3 regions of the Pelotomaculum schinkii genome follow, and region 1 is predicted to be linked to each of the others. Evidence: riboswitches for the same ligand, from Rfam matches in the RefSeq annotation. Region 1 holds a riboswitch; each other region holds the start of a gene.

Region 1 (7,311 bases):
TAAATCTTGTTCATGTCTGTCTTGCTCACCTGAACAACCTCAACTGCAGTAGAAGATTCTTCATTGCTTAAAGGCTGTTTTTTTCCACATCCGCTAAAAAGAGAACATAATAACAAAGCCAATACCAAAACCGTTAATCGTTTCAACTTTCTTCTCGCTCCCTTCATCTTCTTTTATTTACAAGCATTTATGCATTAGGCAAAACTCTGGAAACTGCATTATGTAAAATCAGCCAGTTCTTCAACCTTAAACATTATAAAAAAAGAAAATAAACTGCCTCTAAATCAAATAGAAAAATTTTCTTAACAAATTTGAAAATCGAAATAAAAATTTTGTACAATATTTTTAAAAAATTTAAGAAACCGTTTTAAAGTAATTAATATTTAGGATTTATAATGGATAAAGAAAAAAATTCCCCAAAAGGCAAGTTCAGAGGAGAAATAGCATGTCCTTAAAATCAAAAATTTGGGCTTCTTACATAATTATGATTATTATTCCTCTTCTCCTGGCAGTTTTGTCAGCCAGGCTGATTCTAAGCAATTATGAAAAGGACCACCAGCTTCAAATAATCGAAATTGCCCTAGAGGAAAAAATGCAGGAGAATATGGATTTTATGGATGAGCTGGATAACACCCTCGCCAATAAGCCGGATAATTTCAAAGATTCATTTTTCCTGTCGCGGATCAACGAAAGAATTTCTTCTTTAAATATGGGAGTTCTGATTCAATACAATGAAAAGTTTATGTATAATTCTGTTCCAGTTAACGCCGAAAAACTTAAACCTTACTTGGTAAAATTTCTCCAACAAGACGTTGCCAATAGATGGGTATCGGCAATCTCAAAAGATTATATTGTAAAGTGCCGGGCTCTCTCTTTCAGTGACGGGACAACCGGCCGCATCTACCTTTTTATGAGCAGAACAGCGCCCTGGGATACTCCGCCGGCCGGCCACACCGGCTATGTGAAATGGGTTTTTTTAATTTTCATTATTTGCATCTTTATGACCAACAGTTTCTTGACCTACCGGTTGTCCAAAAGCTTAATCAAGCCTTTGGATTCGGTTAAAAAAGCGGCTAAAGAAATCCAATATGGAAACCTGGATTATCCAATTAGTTATCCGGTAAAGAATGAAATAGGAGAATTGTATCAAGCCTTTGAAGAGATGCGGATAAAGCTAAAGCAATCACAGGCGCTCAACGCGCAATATGAAAATAGCAGAAAAGAGCTAATATCCAATATATCCCATGACCTTAAGACCCCCATCACAGCAATTAAAGGCTACGCCCAGGGTATTATTGAAGGTGTAGCTAACAACCCTTCGAAAATAGAAAAATATCTTCGAACTATCTTTACCAACGCTGTGGAAATGGAGCGCTTAACAAATGATCTAGTCCTTTTTTCCAAACTGGACATCAAACAAATCCCTTTTTCCTTTGAGTGTGTAGACATTAATAGATACCTTGAGGATGCCAGAGAAGAACTACATTTTGATTTGACTGAAAACAATATAGCGCTTAACTTTGAGTCCTATTATGAAAGCGATGATCTAATCATGGCCGACCGGCAGAGGTTAATTAGAGTCATTCATAACATCATGGAAAACGCCAAAAAACATTTAAATAAACAGGAAAAGGAAATAAAAATAATCTTAAAAGAAGAAAAAAACGAAGCCTTGATTGAAATAAGGGACAACGGTTGTGGAATTCCGGCGGATAGACTCCCTTTAATTTTTGACCGGTTTTACCGGGTAGATTGCGCCAGGAACCGGACAACCGGGGGTAGCGGGATCGGGCTGTCCATTGCCAAGGAGATTATTGAGGCCCATCAGGGGAGGATATGGGGAGAAAGCACTGAAGGTTTGGGGACAAGTATTTTTTTCACTTTAAAAAAAGCTGCCTATTTTAAAAAAGATTAAAATCCCATCAAAGAGGAGGTTAGAAGAATGAAAAAGGTATTGATTATTGAAGACGACCAATGTATTGCGGAACTGGAAAGAGACTATCTGGAAATAGACGGATTTGAAACGGATATTGAACTAAACGGAAGAACAGGACTGCAGCGTGCTTTGCAAGGAAACTACGCGATTATCATATTAGATGTCATGCTGCCTGAAATAGACGGTTTTGAAATCTGCAGGACAATACGCAATAGGAGTAATGTACCTATCATTATTGTCTCTGCCAAAAAAGAAGATATTGATAAAATCAGAGGATTGGGGCTAGGAGCTGATGATTACATGACTAAACCTTTCAGTCCTGCCGAACTGGTTGCAAGAATTAAATCCCATCTTGCCCGCTATAATCGCCTTGTTGATCAAAAAGTTGTCAATCGCCCCGAAGAAATAAAAATTAAAGGACTGGTAATCAATAAAAGCTCCCGGCGTGTTCACCTGAATGGCCAGGAAATTCCATTTACCGCCAAAGAATTTGATCTGTTGGTCTTCTTGGCTGAGAACCCTGATCGGGTGTTCAGTAAAGAACATATTTTTGAAAAGATCTGGGGTGTGGATAATGTGGGAGAGATTGCGACAGTAGCCGTTCACATCCGGAGAATCCGTGAAAAAATAGAAGAAGATACATCTAATCCGGATTATATTGAAACCATATGGGGTACAGGATATCGTTTTAATATTTCCTGATTTCGATTAAGCAATGACCTATCAATAAGTTAAAATTAGGTACCCGGTATCTTATTCTTTATTCTGGTAAATGACCTGCTTGGGATAGGGGATTTCGATACCGGCCCGGTCCAGCGCGTACTTAAAGCGCTTGCGCAGCTCTCTTTCTACAGCCCAGTGTTCACCCGGCAAAGTAGGCGCCACGGCGCGAATATCTACCGATGAAAGCCCCAGTTCAATAACGCCCTGCACCTGGGGCACATCAATAATGGCTTCGATTTCCCGGCAGGCTGCTTCACACTCATCTTTCAATACCTTGATGGCCTGGTCGATATCTTCTTCGTAGGCGATACCCACCGTTACCTGGGCCAGCATGGGTCCCCGGTTGTAGTTGGTCACCTGGGTAATCCCCCCGTTGGGGATGATGCTAAGCTCACCGGTCCACTGGCGGATCTTACAGGTGCGCAGCCCTATTTCCTCCACGGTGCCGGTTACCGCGTCTATTTGCACAAAGTCGCCCACACTAAACTGGTCTTCAAATAATATAAAGAACCCGCTGATGACATCCTTGACCAGGTTTTGCGCGCCGAAACCTACCGCCAGGCCAAGGATACCGGCGCTGGCCAGGATGGCGCTGGTGTTAACGTTGAAAATTTGCAGGATCATCAGGCAGGCCATGAAGAAAACGAGGTAAGTGATGGCGCTACGCAGCAGTATTTCCAGGGTTTGCGCCCGGCGGCCGGTCGTTTCGTGATTATCAAAAACCTGCTTCACAACCAACTGGCCGAAATTAATGGCCAGCTTCGCTCCAACCAGGATCCCGATGATTTTTAACACTTTGGCGCCCAGCGTTTTTAAATCGTCCGGTGAAATGAGCTTCACATTGAAAATTTCCAGGATCACTATAGCCGCTATAAAATAACCCCCATAGAGGATTATTGTCTGCAGTAAAATACGCGCCGAACGTATAGCTTCGTCAGAAATAACCCCCTTCTCTGCCTGCTCGCTATCGCCCTGCCCGCTTTCTCTCAATACCCGGTTCGAGAAGCGGTAAAGCACCTTGATAAGGATGTACGTAAAAACTAATACTAAAACGGATAATACCAGGTCGTATAAGAAAATTTGCATCTGATCGGGGATAAACAGATCCTTAATCCAGTCCATATATAACTCCAGCTGCTTATCGATAATTGTAGCCACCTCGCAATAAAACAAGACTATTGTCGGATATTATATCACAAAAATTTCCGATTTCCCATATGGCTCAGCATTTCCTTCAGCAGTAATTAAACAACCCTGCAAGGCTAAATTTTTAAAACTCAGGCATAAAAAGTGCATGTATCCGTTTACAATGCCATAACTCCGGTATACTGCCATATGCTACCATATATCTCATTTGACATAAGAAATATTTATAACTAAAATTACATCAAGACATATTGAATATCAAAGACCATTCTATCAGCGCCGAGTCTTCCCAAAAGGAAGAGCGGGGGAACCAATTTTTGGGGTTAATCTGTTTGAGACGTGTACATTTCACATCTCAAATGGTAGGGCTACCCTTAGTCCGCATCCGTCAGCTAACCTCGTAGGCGTACAAGGGAAGAATTGGGCTGTATATTTTTTTGGCCGGATCTTTCTTCCGGCCATTTTATTTTCAATATACTTCCTTTTTATTCTTCCTTAACCCCATTGTTACCCTAATGCTGTTTAGCCGGGGGAGAAAAATTGACAGGAGGTATTTAACCTATGAATGCAAAAATCTTATCCCTACAATCCAGAAACACTGTAGACTGGATGGATTGGCGATGGCAAATGAAGCACAGGCTCCAGTCGGTGGAAGAACTGGCCGAATATATCGACTTCAATAATGAGAAGATACGGGATATCCAGATGGCCTGCGATGTCTTCCCTATGTCCATCACCCCCTATTATGCATCGTTGATCAACAAGGATGACCCCAGGTGTCCCATTCGTATGCAGTGCATACCAAATCCCCAGGAACTTATAGAGGGACGCGGCGATATGGACGATCCTTTACATGAGGACGCAGATTCTCCCGTACCCGGCCTGACCCACCGCTACCCCGACCGGGTGCTCCTGCTTGTCACCAACGAGTGTTCCATGTACTGCCGGCACTGTACCCGCAAGCGCAAAGTGGGCGACAACAACAGGTGCACAACGGAAAAGGATATTGACCTTGGCGTTGAATACATTAAAGCCCACCCGGAAATACGTGATGTCCTGCTGTCGGGAGGAGATCCTTTTATACTTTCCACCAACCATTTGGAACGAATCATCCGCAAGGTGAAGGAAATTCCACATGTACAGGTAATTCGCATTGGGACCCGTACCCCGGTGGTCATGCCGCAAAGGATTACTGACGAGCTGGTCAGGATGCTCAAGAAATATCATCCTGTCTGGATCAATACTCATTTCAACCACCCGCGTGAATTCACGCCTGAAGCTGTCCAGGCCCTGGCCAGGCTGGCCGATGCCGGAATTCCCTTGGGCAACCAGACGGTCCTGTTGAGAGGCGTCAACGACTGCCCGGTGATTATCAAGAAACTGTCGCACCTCCTGGTGAAAAACCGTGTTCGTCCATATTATCTTTATCAGTGCGACTTATCCCGGGGCATCGAACATTTCCGTACTCCTGTAGCCAAAGGGATAGAAATCATGGAAGCGCTAATCGGCCATACTTCCGGTTTTGCCGTACCCACTTACGTTGTGGACGCGCCGGGAGGAGGCGGCAAAATCCCGGTCCTGCCTAATTACCAGCTGTCAATGACCAACACCAAAACTGTATTGCGCAACTACGAGGGCGTCATATGTGTCTACGAGGAACCCCAAAACCCTGGTTCCGGTTGCTCCCCCACCTGCTCCTTGTGTAAGGAACACATTATCAGGCATGAACCGGTCGGCCTGCAAAAGCTGTTTGACCCATCCAACCTGACTGTCAGCCTGGTGCCAGAAGGAAACCGGCGCAAAGCTCGCTATACCGCTCGTAAAGGAGAAGCTCATGTCTATCGAAATCAAAAAAAATGAAGATATTTACTTGGATCGCTGGGAAATCATAGAGGGCAATGCTTTTGACTGCCGTATTCTGGTTTCACCCTATAACCGGCGAATTACTGTCTATGAATTCAACCTTACACGGGACCATGCTGCAGGAGAAATGGTTGAACTCCTTGCGGGAAAGGCTTTAGAAAACGGCCTCGACAAGATCTGGCTTAAATCCAAAACCGGTTATATGAACGCTTTTGCAGGCGCCGGGATGAAGTTGGAGGCAGCTATTCCCGGTTATTATAAGGGCAAGGAGACAGCCCTCGTCTTTGCCCTGTACCTAAGCAACCAGCGACAAACACCTTCACACGCCAGAGGCAAGGAATTGGTCGATCAATTGGTATCCAAGTTCAAGGACGGAACAGTAAAACGTATAATTCCTGACGGGATAACGTTTAAGTGGGGTGAAAAGGAGCATTGCCCAGCCCTGGCCCGGTTATACAGAAAGGTTTTTACTACTTATCCATTTCCGGTTTTTGATCCCGATTACCTCAAATCGACCATCGCTCAAGACAGTACTTACTATATAACAGCCTGGCACAACAGAGAGCTGATAGCTGCCTCCTCGGCAGAGATAAACCGCCCCCAGCAAAACGCGGAGATGACTGACTTTGCCACGCTCCCCCAGTGGAGAGGGCACGGGCTGGCCAGTTTTCTCCTGGAACAAATGGAAACCCGGCTGAAGGGTGAACGGTTCCGGTGTCTGTACACCATCGCCCGTAGTAGTTCAATTGGTATGAATAGTGTGTTCGTCAACGCCGGATATGGTTATTATGGAGTATTAATCAAAAATTGTAATATTGGTGTGGGATTTGAAGACATGAACGTATGGGCTAAATTACTATGAAAGTCCTGACGCCCAAAAAAGACTCGCCGGCATCGGCGAGCCTTTTGTTTATGGCAAGCTAAAAAGCGTTCTCAATATGTTCCAGTTTTTTTACCCGGCCCTCCCCGTCAAACAGGACCGCTATGACATCAAACCTGCAGCTTGCGTTGGTCTTACCCACCGATTTGAGATAATGCCAGGCCAGCTGCCTGAGCTTCATCTTTTTCCGGCTGGTAACCGATTCCTGAGGCAAGCCGTAATCGTTGGAACTGCGTGATCGAACCTCAACAAAGACGATGACATCCCGCTCGCATGCCACGATGTCGATCTCTCCGAGCCTGCAGCTATAGTTCCTGCATAACACCTGGTAGTTATTATTTTCCAGGTACTGGGTTGCAGCGTCTTCACCCTGCCGCCCCAGCAGCTTTCGCCGGATTGTCATTCGCATCACCTGCAAACTCTAACATCATAGCTGAAAAACAACATAATTTCCCGCGATAATTCATTCGCACAAACGCTCACGCCCAGATGGGCATAGAATAGTTCCCCATGTCGCTGACGCAGAGGCAAGGTTTGCACCTACATTTCCAGACCCACCCGAAGTGTTATTTCCATGTTCAAAGCAAAGTGGCATTTTGTTGTTTTCACAGTCGTATCTGCAACTTATCCGAACAAGCCCCCATCCGCCTGTTCCGTCATATCCTTGACAGGCTGGAAGCCGGCCCGGTGGATCGGGCAGGGTCCGTAGAGTTTCAGAGCGCTCAGGTGTTCCGGTGTGGCGTAGCCTTTATGGCGATTGAAC
Region 2 (7,311 bases), on a different contig from region 1:
ATCCCAGGCCGCTTAGTAATTAATTACAATTTATTTAAAATATTTCAATGTTTTTTCTTGGTTATGCAGGATTCTACAATGACTGTCGCGAAGTTACCAGTAATAAGTCAAAGGGGTGGGGATCATGCACTGTTCAGAATTGCTTGAGGAAATTGAAGAACTGCGATCGGAGATGTACAGCTTGTTCAGTTCCGATGCTGTCTGCGCCAGCTTGTTGGATATCAGCCAACAGCTTGATGATTTAATTGTCCGGTACTATCGCCGCGTTGCATGAACTTAGCGAGGCGTCTCCATTTATAGCTGCGTCTCTTTTTGCCGCCGCAATTTGAGCATCAATATTACAGGCTCAATCCTTTCACCTGGCTAAAATTAACAATAGACCGAGCCTTCCTTTTCCATCCCTTGCTTTTTAAGCCTCCGTTGGTATAATATAATTATCTTGCTTGGGCTTTTTAAAGTTCTGCTCTTCTTCCCGATACAGGTATGAGGGTTAGGATTTTGTAATGTTCCGACAGGCAAGAGAAACCGGGAAGGGAGTGTTTTTTTGATGTTGGAAGATAAATTGCTTACCTGTAAGGAATGTGGTAGGAATTTTATTTTTTCAGTATCCGAGCAGGAGTTTTATGCCGAGAAAGGCTTTGAACATGCCCCCTCGCGCTGCCAGGAGTGTCGCCTGGCCAGAAAAAATAAAAAAAGCGAAGCCGGTTTCAACAAGGGGGGGTACAGCCAGTTTTCAGCGAACAGGTCCATCCGCGAAACTTACGAGACCGTCTGTGCGGAATGCGGTTGCGTCACCGAGGTTCCCTTTAAACCAAAAGAAGACCGTCCCGTATACTGCCGGCAGTGCTATATTCAGAAAAAGCAGAAGTACTAATAGATCGATAAGGAATCTCCCAGCGGGGTGTTGTGCCAGTTGAAAGTATTTGTAAATATTGACGGGGGCAGCCGCGGCAATCCCGGGCCCGCTGCAGCCGGTATGGTTATCACGGATGGGGAAGGCGGGCTGATTGCCACCAAAAGCAAGTTTCTGGGCCCTAAGGTCACCAATAACTTTGCTGAATGGAGCGCCCTGGAGGGGGCGGTCACGGCCTTGATTCACCTTGCCGGGCGGCAGGATGGTTTGGAAGCGGAAATCCGGGCCGACAGCCAACTGGTAGTGCGCCAGTTTAACCGGCAGTACCGGATTAAGGAACCTGCCCTGAGGGAAATTGCCGAGAGAGTGTGGAAGAGCCTGGCGGCGGCGCCGGGGTTGAAGATAATATTAAAGCACGTGCCCAGGGAAGAAAACACCGCAGCCGATGCAGCGGTTAACAGAGAACTGGATAATTACGAGAAGTGGTTGGAAAAAAACAATAAATAGTTCGAGATTTGCTGCGTCCAAAAAGGAATTGCAAAGCCTTTATTGAATAGTTCCTGAAAAATAAAATAAAGGAGGGTGTCTTGTGGAAATTTTAAAAAAGGTCAGCGAAGGCGCCAAGTCGATCAGCGAAGGCGCGAAATCCATTGGCAAAAAGTCCAGCGATCTGGTCGAAACAGCCAGATTGAAGATGGAAATTTCAAAGCTGGAAAAAGAAATGGAAAACAACATCACCGCGCTGGGGAACCTGGTCTACCTGCAGTATAAGGGCGATGAAGGTCTTGCAGAGGAAATAGACCGTCTCCTGCTAAGCACCAGATCTTTGGAGTCTGATATCGCCGACATTACCGAACAAATCGTAAAAATAAACCCCAAGCCGCCCGTCTGTGCCAGCTGCCATGAAGAGCTGCCGCAAAATGCAAAATTCTGCTGCAACTGCGGAGCGAAGGTCCCAGAAGCTCCTGCTGAATAAAAATCCAACCCCCTTAATGGGGGTTTTTTTGGGAATGTGGTTGGAGCTGTGGGCAAATTGCTAAATTTTGTTCATGGTCAAGCAGGTGTGATGGCGGGTATAATTGAAAAAACGCCGAATCCCCGTATAGCGGGGTACGGGGGACTTATTTAAATGGGTGAATCCATAAAGGTAGTTAGCAGCCGGTAGTCAAAAAGTCAATATTTGAAGGAATTCGCTTTAGCAAATTCCACAAGCGATCCGGCTTCCGACCTCCGACTGCCGACGACCGAATTGGTAGGGTATCCTCTAAACCCGAACCCGTAAACTAACCCCGGAGGCTTAAGGAGGGACACATATGTCAAATGTTACCCGTGCGCTCATGGGCTTTTTTATTTTAATCGGAGCCCTCATTCTTCCCACCGCAGCTTTTGCCGCCAGCCATACCGTTACCAAGGGGGAAAGTCTCTACATTATCAGCCGCAACTACGGAGTCTCTGTTGATGCCCTGGCTCAAGCCAATGGAATTACGGGTACGTTAATTGAAGTAGGCCAGAAACTCGATATTCCAGAGAGCGGCCAGTCATACATAGTCCGGTCGGGTGACACTCTTTACCAGATTGGCTCAAAGTTTGGCGTGAATTACCAGGAAATCATGTCGGCCAACGGGCTGGAAAGCGACTATCTCTACCAGGGTATGGACTTGTATATACCCTCTTCCTACGGGGGAAGCAGTGAAGTCAGCAGGGGCGGTCTGACTACGAGGGCTTCGGCCTGGGAAGTTGACCTGCTGGCACGGTTGATTACCGCGGAGGCTGACGCTGAGCCTTATGTCGGTAAGCTGGCAGTTGGAGCGGTTGTCTTGAACCGTACCAGGGACGCCAATTTTCCCAAATCAATATATGATGTAATTTATCAGTACGATTCCGGTACCTACCAGTTCGAGCCGGTGATGAACGGCTGGATCGAAAGGCCGGCTACTCCCGATTCAGTTCGGGCGGCCAAAGCCGCCCTCAACGGTTGGGATCCTACCAACGGAGCAGTTTATTTCTTCGCGACCTATGTAACGAATCCGTGGCTGTGGTCCAGGCCTTTGAGCGGTATCATCGGGACCGTCGCGTTTACTTACTGATTAGCTGTCGACTATCCAGCCAATGCAGGCGCGAATTCATTCGCACAAAAGTTTAGATGCCGGAAGTTTGGCGTTGGCGCGCCGGGTGCGATTGAAATCGCACCCACATCGCTAAGCTTTGATCCTCTGCCTGTGCCCGCAATAGCGGCATGGAGAACTACTCTGTGTTTATCTGGATGCCTGTTGAACAAAGGCAGGAAATCTCAGCGGGGCAGGAGAATATACTGATGAAAGAAATTTTGTCGGCAGGTGGGGGGACCAGATGAGGGTTGGCGTTGATATAGACGGGGTCCTGGCAGACAGTCTGCCCCTATGGGTTAAAGAGCTTAACGATTATTTTAAACAGAATAAGAGCCTGCAACAAATACAATTGCAGGACGTATGCCGGACCTACGGGATTACCGGGGAAGAGCTGCTCGGCTTTCTACATGACCGGGGCAGGTTTTTAATGACTTCGCCCCCGCCGCTTCCCGGGGCGTCGTATTACCTCAACCAGATCAAGAAAAGCCACGATATTTTTATTGTTTCCGCCAGGGATGAAAAATACGGCAGGGAAACCAGAGATTGGTTGCATAAGAACAGCCTGCCCTTCGATGAGATCCTGCTCCTGGGCAGCCATGATAAAAGAGAGGCCTGCCTTACCAACGACCTGAACGTACTGATTGAGGACACGCTCAAAATCAGCGTAGAAGTAAGCGCGGCTGGAGTTCCTGTGCTGCTGATGGATGCCCCTTACAATCAGGGCGTCCTGCCGGGGCTGGTTTATCGTACCTATTCCTGGCAAGAGATCTACCGGACCATTGCTGACGAGCCACATTGGTTTGACCGGGTTTTCTCAAAAGAGGTCAGCTTCTAAAATTGCAGGTACAAATTCATTTGCAAATTTAACTTGAAAAAATTGGTTATTTTACACGTATAGGGGACAAATATGTCCCCTATACGCCATTTTTCTCCGGCTCCCTGCTTGCCTGGTTTTTTATCTCTTTGCGCATTTTAATAGTTTGTTAATCTTTTTGTAAGGGCCAATTAATTTTCTTGGTATATTTTAAACAGAAGGTTATAGACATGCATTTTTTAACCAGGAGAAATTGTTAATGTCCCAGGGAAGCCTGTGACTCAACGTTAACGGCGGGAAACATTAAGGTAGGGCAAGATACTTTACAGCAGGAGGTCATCATGAAATCGGTTGAATTAAAAAACGGAATCTACTGGGTTGGCGCGATAGACTGGGACTTGCGCTATTTTCACGGCTATATCACGCCACGGGGGTCAACCTACAACGCCTACCTCATTGAAGATGAGAAGACTGTGCTGGTCGATATGGTCAAGCATTACAAGGCTGAGGAACTGCTCGCCCGGATTAAGGATGTTGCAGACCCTTCCCGAATAGATTATCTTGTGGTGAACCACATTGAACCGGATCACTCCGGAAGTTTTCTAAAAGTGTTGGAGGCGATGCCCCGGCTTAAAATTGTGACCTCACCCAGGGCCAAAAAAGGGCTTGAGCGCTATTACAAAAAGGAGTTCGATTGTATCCTGGTCGACTCCGGCGACGAACTAACAATCGGGAAGCGCACCTTGAAGTTCGTGCATACGCCAATGGTGCACTGGCCTGACAACATGGTCACCTATATCCCTGAAGAGAAGGTTTTGTTGCCGAACGACGCCTTTGGTCAGCACATCGCCAGCGCCGCGCGTTTTGACGATGAAATCGGTTGGGACATTGCTATTGAAGAAGCCGGCAGTTATTACGCCAATATTGTCTATCCCTACGGCGACCAGGTGAACAAGGCCCTGGACATCGTGGGCCAGCTGCCGCTGGAGATGATCGCTCCCAGCCACGGGGTGATCTGGCGCAGCTACATCCCGCAGCTGCTCCCCGTTTATCGCCGGTGGGCCAACAACGAAGCGCCGCGCAGGGCCCTGATTGTGTATGACACCATGTGGGGTTCCACGCAGAAAATGGCGCTTGCGCTGCAGGACGGCCTGGAGAGCGCCGGGGTGCCTGTCTCAGTGCGCTGCCTGCAGACCAACCACATCTCCCAGATTGTCCCCGACGTGCTGCATTCCCGTGCTGTGTTCATCGGCTCACCCACGTTGAATAACGGCATGCTGCCTTCAGTCGGCGCTTTTATGACCTACCTGAAAGGCTTGAGACCCAGGAGAAAACTGGGCTTTGCCTTTGGCTCCTACGGCTGGGGCGGTCAGGGAGCCAAGGAAGTAGCGGCGGTAATCAAAGAAATGGGCTGGGAAACGCCTGAAGAGCTTATTAATATTGTGTACAACCCGGATGAAAGCGAACTCGAAGCAGTCCGGGAAGCAGGCAGAAAGCTCGGTGCAATGCTGTAATTGCTGTAATTAAAGAAAAATTTATTGCAAAGGAGTTATGTCGAATGAATGAAAAAGCTCTATTTAAATTAACCTACGGCGTGCATGTGATCACCTCGAAAAAAGGTGACCGGATCAATGGTCAGATTGCTAATACAGCCATTCAGATAGCCTATGATCCGATCACCGTTACCGTCAGTATCAACAAAAATAACCTGACCCATGCGTATATCAAGGACAGCAGGACATTTGCAGTCTCAGTCGTCGGGCAGGACGCGCCTTTGTCCCTGATCGGCCAGTTTGGCTTTAAATCCGGACGGGATGTGGACAAGTTTGAAGGGATCAATTACAAACTGACTCCAAACGGTGTCCCCTATGTGACGGATTACACCTTGTCCTACATGGAAGCGGAAGTGCTGCAGGAAGTTGACGCCGGAACCCACACCATCTTTATCGGCAAGGTGATCGGTGCGGAGGTCTTACAAGAAGGTACCCCGATGACCTATGCCTACTACCATGAAATCAAAAGAGGGAGCGTCCCCAAAACCGCCCCTACTTATAGTGCGCTAAAGGAACCAAAGCCTGTATCGGAGAAATACGTCTGTTCCGTCTGCGGCTACACCTACGACCCGGAACTTGGCGATCCGGACGGCGGCATAGCGCCGGGAACGGCCTTTGCCGACCTGCCGGAGGACTGGGTCTGTCCGGTCTGCGGAGCGGGCAAGGGGGATTTTGAGAAGGCCTAAAAGGCAAAGTCCTAATAGGGAAAGACAGAGAACCCGCTGTTTAATTGTTTAAGATAAGAAACAGTTTATGTAGAGTAATAAAGAAAAGCCTCTTGGGCTTTTCTTTATTGGTGGAGACGGTAAAGAATTCCTCCGTAGGTTTGATATTAGACCAAGTCGTCAATAGACTGAAATAAGTATTTTAAATTTATTAAACTGGTGTGAGTTTAGGTAGAAATAAGTACTCGAAAACCTGTATTTTTTAATAACAGAAATGTTAGGGGATTACTTATGCGTTAAAAGCTGTTATAATACAAAATATGAAGTCCTGACAAAATAATATATGGTAATATATGGTTTTAACAATGCTGTTGATGTCAAGAGAGCTTCCACAATGACTACATGCTTAGTATCCAGCTCTGGCAACAACTAGTCAGTTATAACCGACACCTCTCCCCATAGTGAGAATAGGGTGGCCGATGCAACTCATAATATCACCTGGACTATATGTTATTGCCAGGTTAGAACTTTATAGGGTGGGGCGTATAGCACCACCTTTTACTTTTTTCAATGTAAATTTATTAGTTAAATGGGATGGTGTTAGGGCTTTACTAACCAATTTGCGAATTTAATTAAGGGGGAGTAATAATGGGGAAAAAATATTTAAAGTTGATTGTAATGGGTGCTATTTTAGCAGTTTCTATTCCTCAAGCTGCTTATGCTTATATTGATCCCAGTACCGGCAGTTACGTTATGCAGGTTTTGTTAGCAGCAGTGCTCGGGGTTTCTTTTGTTGTAAAATCATATTGGAATAAGATTAAAACTTTTTTTCGAAAAGGCCATTAGATGTTAAAAATTTTGAATGGGGGCTATAAAGATAAAGGAAATTAACAAAATCCCATCTTCATTTAGGGATCCCAGTGGTTTTCTTTTTTTGCAAGATGGAATGATTTTTCGTCAAGTAAATAAGAATTATCAGGAACATTATGAGCTATTGATGACTTCAAATCTCTATCAAACCCTTGTAGAGGCCGAATTAATTGTTCCTCATATTGAAACAAACATTCAAGCCCCAATGCCCGATATAGCATATAAGATAATTAAGCCGGAAGCTATACCATTTATATCCTATCCTTACGAATGGTGTTTTAGCCAGCTAAAAAATGCAGCACTGGCTACTTTGCAAATTCAAAAAACAGCATTGAATTTTGGTATGTCTTTAAAAGACAGCAGTGCCTATAATATTCAATTTAAGAATGGAAAACCAGTTTTGATCGATACGCTGTCGTTTGAAAAGTATCAAGATGGAAGACCTTGG
Region 3 (7,311 bases), on a different contig from region 1:
GGTTTTTCAATACCAAGCGTAACTTTGCGGGTTACACTGCCTAATAAATTAAGCACGCCGCTCATTCCGCTGGATCCCATGATCACAAGATCAATATCATGAGAATTTACATAATTGACAATCTCTTCAGAAGGATTCCCCTCAACCGAATGGATGCTGACCTTATTCGACATATCCTCAAGCATGTTTTGGGCTTCGTTTAAAATTTTGCTGGATATTATCCTGCTTTCTTTTTGATAATTTTCGATAAGTTCCGGTGAAAATTTATAAGGATTAGACGGATAATCAATTTTAGAGACTTCCAATACATTTAATATCATAATTTCACTGCCGAATGCGCCTGCTATTTCTTTTGCTTTTTCAATAGCCAGATCCGAAAATTTTGAGCCGTCAACCGGTACGAGTATTTTTTTAAACATAATTCATGCCTCTCCTTCAAAGTAATATGAACAACTGGAGACTTATCATTCTTTCTAAATAATATTTTAAAATGTTTTTGTATGTTATGCAATGAAAATAAGTTTAAGTCAAAACTGTATCGGCACCGATCCTATTGGAGTGCATGCGCGCCCCGTTGGAATGAACTCTGTTATAATCCAACAAGTTACTCATCAACTTCAAAAACATGGGTATTATTGACAAAGTTCAAGGCCACAGCTTCCTCCATAGTGTAGATACCTTTGTCTTTACCCATCAACCATTTGGCAGCATAAATAGCTCCTTGTCCAAAAGCCGCCCTATTTAATGATTCATGTACTATCCGTATGGTCTGATTGGGAAGGCCAAAAATCACTTCATGTTTACCGACTATCCCCCCAACGCGGATGGAATTCACATGTTGCCTTTTATCAAGACCCAGGTCTTCCGCAATCCTCAAAGCTGTTCCAGAAACATCCCTTTTATCACGGAAATGCTCTTCGATAATTTCGATATCAGCGTGGGGAGCGATCCTTTGCAGTACTTTAGAAGCCTCGATCAAGAAATTAATGCCCAGAGTGATGTTAGGAGAATACAACACCGCCGTTTGCTTGCCCAGCGCCTTTAACTGCTCCAGATGAAATCTATCATATTTTGAGATAGCCGACACGATGCGAGTTCCATACTGGGCCGCTTGTTCATAATTCTCAATCGCACTGGCAGATGAAAAGTCAATGATTACATCCACATGATTATCTTGATAAAAAGCTTCGGAATCTATATCTTCTATAGAATAGATCATTCCTTCATTATGATCAAAGCCTAACAAGCGGCTTGCATATTTGCCTTCCATGGCTGTTGATTTTCTCAATACCCAGCTTAACTCGCAGATTTCATCTTTTATGATCTCTTTGGCCACCACTGACCCCGTCCTGCCAAAGCCGAACATCCCAATCGTAATTTTCAAGCGGCATACCTCCTGACTTTTATTCTGATTGCTCGCAGCTTCATGCAGCCATTATTTAGCCACCCCATTCCAGGAACACAAAGCCCCCGGCATATATCTTCCGGGGGTAAAAGAGGTCAAGCAGGCCCAAGCCTGGTTATAGACCGCCTGTTTCCTCCCTTTCAACGCCTACGAAGTTAGCTGACGGATTCGGGCCGAAAGAGTAGCCCTACGATGCCGGCAACCGGTTGAAGTCCGGCCGACTATCGATTCACCCCCGGAAATTGGTTCCCCCGCTTCTCCTAAAGAAGAATTAAGCGAATATGGAGTAATATTAAGTTTAATACATACTGACAACTTATGTAATATACTAAGGTTGTCTGTTGTGAGTATATCACAATAAATTTTCCAGGTCAATCTTATATCGGCGGACTCGCGGCCAAGCATGATTTGGCAAAAAGATACATCAAAACCTATCTGTCATAAGCCAGAACAAATTCATATATTGTAAACCGGGATGAAGATTTTTCATTTTTTATGGAAGGCACTGTCTTCTGAAGGCAGGTAACGTATTAGAAATAAAACTTGGAAAGCTCACCCGTGGGCCCTGGGATTCGTCGCTGGTTGTTGTCTACGGGAGGAGGTAAGTATGACTGATAAGTTTGAACTGGTGCTTTTTTCGACCGATCCTGTATTCATCCGGCAAGCGGTTGCCGCAGGGATTGACAGCATCATGGTTGACTGGGAATCCCTGAACAAGGAACAGCGACAAGCTCTGGCCGATACCCAAATTAATTATGATACCCTTGAAGACTTGCGACGGGTTCGGGCCTGCACCGAAGCGAAGGTCATTTGCCGGATAAACGGTTACGGCACGACAACAGCAGAAGAAGTGGCGCAGGCTGTTAAAGCTGGAGCAGATGAAATTCTGCTCCCCATGGTCCGGACGTTGGAAGAAGTTGAAATGGTTCTGGACTGGGCCGGAGGCCGTTGTGGAGTGGGTATTTTAGTTGAGACCGTTGCCGCGCTTAAGCTTGCCGGACAATTAGCCCGCCTGCCGTTATCCCGGGTCTACGCCGGCTTAAACGATCTGGCCATTGAGCGAAAAACACCAAATATCTTTACTGCCCTGGTTGATGGAACGGTTGAGAATACCCGGCCTTTTTTCACAGTTCCATTCGGCTTTGGCGGGCTTACCTTGCCGGAACGCGGCCACCCCATCCCCTGCCGCCTGCTCATTGCTGAAATGGCCAGGCTGGGCTGCCGTTACAGTTTTTTACGGCGCTCTTTTCACAGGGATATCCGGGGGCGTGATATGGCCGCCGAGATTCACCGCCTTCTTGGAGCGCTGAAAGAAGCACAACAGAGGTCGCCTGAGGACGTGGCCCGGGACCGGCACGCTCTCGAAAACGCGGTCCGGGCCTGGCGCGGCGTGATGTCGCGGTCCAGGGACAGAAAGGAGCCCCTCTGTTATGCATGAACTACAGGGCAGGCACGTACTGGTTACCGGAGCGGCAGGGTTTATTGGCGCCAATCTGGTTCAGGCGCTGCTCCGGTACGGCGCTGAAGTCCATGCAATTATCCGACCGAACTCAAACTTGTGGAGAATTGAAAAACTACTTCCTGATTTATACCTTCATGCAGTAGACATAACTGACCGTGAAGGGCTGAAAAAAATAGTGCTGGAAACAAGCCCGGAAATTATTTATCATCTCGCGGCACAGGGCGTATCTCCTGCTTTTCAGGAGCGCTACGAGATTTTAAGAACCAATATTCTTGGTACATTTAACCTTTTAGAGGCAACTGCGCCTTTGGACTATCAGCTCTTTGTTCATTTGGGGGGCTCTTCGGAATACGGCGCGAAGCACGGGCCCATGCGGGAATTGGACTGCCCGGAGCCTCTAACTTTCTATGGTACGGCCAAGGCTGCGGCGACACTGCTTTGCCAGCAGCATGCCAGAGCGAACGGCCGGCCGGTTGTGGCGCTGAGGGCATTTTCAGTCTACGGCCCCTGGGAATCACCGTCACGCCTTATTCCTACAGCTATCAGGGCAGCACTGGGTGACCATGAGCTGGCTTTGACTGCCGCCGGCTTCCGGCGGGATTTTATTTTTGTCGAAGACCTGGTGGAAGCTTGCCTGCTTGCCCTGAGAGCGGTAAGGATCTGTACCGGTGAAATCATTAATATAGGGACCGGAAAGCAATGGAGCAACGAGGAAGTCGTTGACCTGATTCAAGCCGTGACCGGACGGCGGATCAAGGTACGGGTGGGGGCTTACCCCGCTCGTGCCTCCGATAAAGCCCACTGGGTGGCCGATATTGGGAAGGCCGGGAGCTTGCTGGGGTGGGAGCCCCGGCATCCGCTCCGGGCCGGGCTGGAGAAAACCATCGCCTGGTTTCTTCTTCATCAGGATGACTACGATGGCCTTTCGCAGGAATTACCAGGTCCGGGAGCAAGGGACGCTGTTTCCGGTCCCGGCAGTTTTGCGCCATTGCAAACGGAGGTTTGAAATGCCATATGAAACTCAGTTACCGTTCCGGGGAAGGACAAATGATGAAGCGCCTGCAGCAGCTGCTCTTCAAGACCCGGAGGTCACCGTTGTTATTCCTGTATACCGGAACCGGGAAACACTTCGCGAACTTCATAGCCGCCTGCGTAAAGTTTTTGAAACAGGACGGAGCAGTTATGAAATTATTTTCGTGGACGACTCCTGCCCCGAAGGCTCCTTTGCCGTCCTGGAGGAACTGGCCCGGGATGATTCCCGGGTAGCCGCGCTGGCCCTGGAACAAAATACCGGTCAACACCGGGCAGCGTTGACCGGGCTGAGATTTGCCAGGGGTAAAGCTATGGTAGTGATGGATGCGGATCTGCAGGATCCGCCGGAGGCAATTCCTGTCCTTCTGTCCAAGATGAAGGAGGGGTTCGACGCCGTTTTTGCCGGCAGGCGCGGTCGCTATGAATCAAGGTTGAGGCTGGTCACCTCCCGCCTTTTCAAGGGACTACTTCACCTTTTGTGCGGCGTTCCCGCTGACGCCGGCATGTTTTTTGTGATAAGCCGGCAAATGGGTGAACGCCTTCTGGCCATCAATGAGCCCCATCCTTTCGCAGTGGCCATGATTGGCTGCACCGGGCTGTCCGTGGCTTCTGTTCCGGTGGTACGGGCCCGCCGTCCTGACGGCGGCTCCGCCTATAGCTCCTGGAAGCGCCTGAGAACCGGCTGTCTCACAGCTGCCCGGGTTCTTGCCTGGAAATGGAACAGCGGCAAACCCTTTCCGGGGCATTTCGTCAGTCCGGTTCCAGTTAAAACATACACCGGAGTCCGTTTTCTCCACGCCGTTGAAAATCCATTGGGAGGGGAAAAGAGTCTTGAACCAAGATTACCGGCAAGAATTACACAGGCACAATCTGATGCAGACGCGCTATTATGAGCATTCAAAAAAACCTCACATGGTACCGCAGGAAACCCTTTACCTGCGGCGCCACGTCGATGAACTGCTGCGCTTTGCCGGCATTGTGCCGGGCGAGCGGCTGTTGGAGGTCGGTTGCGGTAAGGGCCGGTACACTCTCCTTTTGGCTCAGCGGGGTTTGCAGGTGGAAGGCCTCGATCTCTCACCGTTTCTCTTGGAACAACTGCGCTTATTTGACGGCGGGCGCTATAATATTTCTTTGCACTGCACGGATATAGCCGATCATCCCCCTGCGTTGGATGGGCAGTTTGACGCGGTTGTAGGCTTTTTTGTCCTTCACCATCTTCATAGCCTGCCGCTGTGTTTCAAAGCTATAACCCGCCTGTTAAAACACGGGGGGCGCGTATCTTTCCTCGAGCCAAATCCATACAACTTCCTTTACTACGTCCAGCTCCTGGTCACACCCGAGATGACATGGCAGGGCGACAAAGGCATTATGCGCATGCGTCCGTCTTCAGTCTTCCATGCGATGAAGGAAGCCGGTTTCCGCCGGCTTAAAATGACTCGCTTTGGGTTCTTTCCACCTTTTTTGGTGAACAGGCCGTGGGGGGCCAGGCTTGAAAGTACATTGGAACGGGTGGTTATCTGGCGTCCATTCTTACCATTCCAGCTCTTCAGAGGCGAGCTGCCGTGAGCGGTATCAAGGAAGAATGCCCCTTACAGGTAAAAACCAACCCGGTTCAGGTGAGGTTAAGTTTCTGGATTTTCAGCGGGTTGAGCTTGTTTGCCTTATGCTTTTGTCTTAGTATCACCGAGGGTTTCAATATGGCGGATGCAAGCTGGTTTTTACAGGTGGCGCACCGCGTTACATCGGGGGAGGTCCTTTATCGCGACGTGTTTTTTGGCGCCACCCCCCTCTCGATCTACCTGACCGCTATCTTTACCGCTTTATTCGGTACGGAGATCCTGGTCGTTAAAGGAATCACGGCGCTCTGTCTGGTGTTGACTGTTCTTTTATCTTGCCGAATCGTCCAGGCGCTTGGCTTCAATCAGGGATTTCCATACCTGTTGGTCCTGGCGCTGATAGTCTATGCGCCGCCCGAGGTTGCTGTTTACCAACCCCTGGCAAATCTTTTCTTTCTCATATGCTTTTATGCCACTCTAGTGTGGACAAAAAGCGGAAAGGCGGTAAACCGTGCCGTCAAGGGCAAATCCACAGGCGCTTTGGCTGCGGCCGAATTGGCCGCGGGGCTGTGTTTTGCATCGAAACAAAATATTGGAATTTATGCTCTGGGTGCGCTTTTACTAACGCTAACCTTCAATTCCAGCTCCATACGATCGAAGAGGCAGAGCAAGCCGGCTGATATTATTATCGTTTTGTCCGCATTTTTTTTAGTCTCAGCGCTGGTTTTCCTGCCGGTCTGGTTCAGCGGCGGAACCGAAAAACTCCTTGATTACGGATTTTTCAACAAAGGGACATATATCCGCCTGGGAAGAATCTCTTATCTCGACGGGCTCAACCAGTTAGCGGATCTCCTTAGAAATATAGGGTCCTTAGATAATTTGAAAAAGATTTACCTGCTGGCGCCGTTCCTTTTACCACTTCTAACGTTTGGCGCCCTTCTGGCAGCCTGGCTTCATCCCGGTAATGATAAGCGGAATTTAACAACAACAGTGTTTCTTTTTGTCGGCGCCGCCTTCTTAGGGATATTCCCACGCGCCAGCAGAACACACTTGACTTTTGTGATTCCCGAACTCCTGATCGGGTTGACTTATGCCTGGCTCCTGGCCAAACCGTACCTGACCACGCGATGGATACGTCTGATTCAAGCAGGACCGGTATTATGGTTCGGTACCGGCCTGGCTTTTATGCTTATTAATCCCTTGGTGAAGGTTTCAACCGCTGACTATCAGATATCGAACCTTCCTCATTTTCGCGGCGTCTTAATTAATAGCGATAAGCTGAAAGAGATCCACAGCTTTGCCCAAAGCTTTACTGAAGAAGTTGCTTTAAATGAACGGGCATTTATCCTCAGTCCTTATGCCGGGTTCTACTACCTCGTGTCCGGCTTGAAAAACCCCACCTCTTTTGATTATCCGCTGGCCACGGCTTTCGGCCGCAGCGGAGAATCAGAAGTTATCGCAGCCATTTCCCGGCGGGAAATTGACACTGTTTTCCTGGGCCCTCAGTTGAATTATCCTTCACTGCATCCAGTGCTTTTGGCGAGATATATTCAAGGGCACATGGAACGGGATCGTGATTTGGGGGGATTCACTATATATCGCCTTGCTGCTGAGCCATAGCTAAAGTACATACCGGCAACAGGCGCCTGACAATATCAATGATATTTTTTTGGGCTTTGAAGTCGCTTCAATGGACAGGATGATTGAATCATCAAAGAAAAAGGGCTGGTGGTAAAAATCGGGCCTTTCCAACCAGTCCAAATATCAGGTTCTTTTCCGTTAAAGACCAAACGGTGTCAGCGTTAATTCGTAGGATACTTTTAGGGGGCCAATATGAGGGTAACCGTATAAATAAT

The links. Region 1 has a riboswitch for cyclic di-AMP ahead of kamA (lysine 2,3-aminomutase). Riboswitches for the same ligand answer to the same signal wherever they lie in the genome.
Region 2: it holds a riboswitch for cyclic di-AMP, as region 1 does, so the genes downstream of both, Psch_RS16560 (LysM peptidoglycan-binding domain-containing protein) here and kamA (lysine 2,3-aminomutase) in region 1, are expected to answer to the same signal.
Region 3: it holds a riboswitch for cyclic di-AMP, as region 1 does, so the genes downstream of both, Psch_RS20435 (4-hydroxy-tetrahydrodipicolinate reductase) here and kamA (lysine 2,3-aminomutase) in region 1, are expected to answer to the same signal.

Annotation. Positions count from the first base shown of each region.
Region 1 covers NZ_QFGA01000002.1:295,175-302,485, forward strand. Annotated here, with positions in the region: gene Psch_RS12345 (efflux RND transporter periplasmic adaptor subunit) at 1-146, opposite strand, end outside; gene Psch_RS12350 (sensor histidine kinase) at 446-1,915, shown strand; gene Psch_RS12355 (response regulator transcription factor) at 1,943-2,638, shown strand; gene Psch_RS12360 (mechanosensitive ion channel family protein) at 2,690-3,781, opposite strand; cyclic di-AMP (ydaO/yuaA leader) riboswitch at 4,073-4,227, shown strand; gene kamA (lysine 2,3-aminomutase) at 4,367-5,665, shown strand; gene ablB (putative beta-lysine N-acetyltransferase) at 5,640-6,530, shown strand; gene Psch_RS12375 (YraN family protein) at 6,589-6,951, opposite strand; gene Psch_RS12380 (ribonuclease HII) at 7,173-7,311, opposite strand, start outside.
Region 2 covers NZ_QFGA01000003.1:92,100-99,410, forward strand. Annotated here, with positions in the region: gene Psch_RS16540 (aspartyl-phosphate phosphatase Spo0E family protein) at 125-274, shown strand; gene Psch_RS16545 (zinc-ribbon domain containing protein) at 548-874, shown strand; gene Psch_RS16550 (ribonuclease HI family protein) at 914-1,360, shown strand; gene Psch_RS16555 (zinc ribbon domain-containing protein) at 1,443-1,829, shown strand; cyclic di-AMP (ydaO/yuaA leader) riboswitch at 1,932-2,165, shown strand; gene Psch_RS16560 (LysM peptidoglycan-binding domain-containing protein) at 2,167-2,940, shown strand; gene Psch_RS16565 (5' nucleotidase, NT5C type) at 3,203-3,796, shown strand; gene Psch_RS16570 (FprA family A-type flavoprotein) at 4,117-5,289, shown strand; gene rd (rubredoxin) at 5,334-6,014, shown strand; gene Psch_RS16580 (hypothetical protein) at 6,642-6,839, shown strand; gene Psch_RS16585 (class I SAM-dependent methyltransferase) at 6,856-7,311, shown strand, end outside.
Region 3 covers NZ_QFGA01000004.1:275,781-283,091, reverse strand. Annotated here, with positions in the region: gene Psch_RS20440 (universal stress protein) at 1-419, opposite strand, end outside; gene Psch_RS20435 (4-hydroxy-tetrahydrodipicolinate reductase) at 605-1,384, opposite strand; cyclic di-AMP (ydaO/yuaA leader) riboswitch at 1,534-1,693, opposite strand; gene Psch_RS20430 (aldolase/citrate lyase family protein) at 2,013-2,843, shown strand; gene Psch_RS20425 (NAD-dependent epimerase/dehydratase family protein) at 2,836-3,873, shown strand; gene Psch_RS20420 (glycosyltransferase family 2 protein) at 3,875-4,792, shown strand; gene Psch_RS20415 (class I SAM-dependent methyltransferase) at 4,731-5,465, shown strand; gene Psch_RS20410 (glycosyltransferase family 39 protein) at 5,462-7,075, shown strand.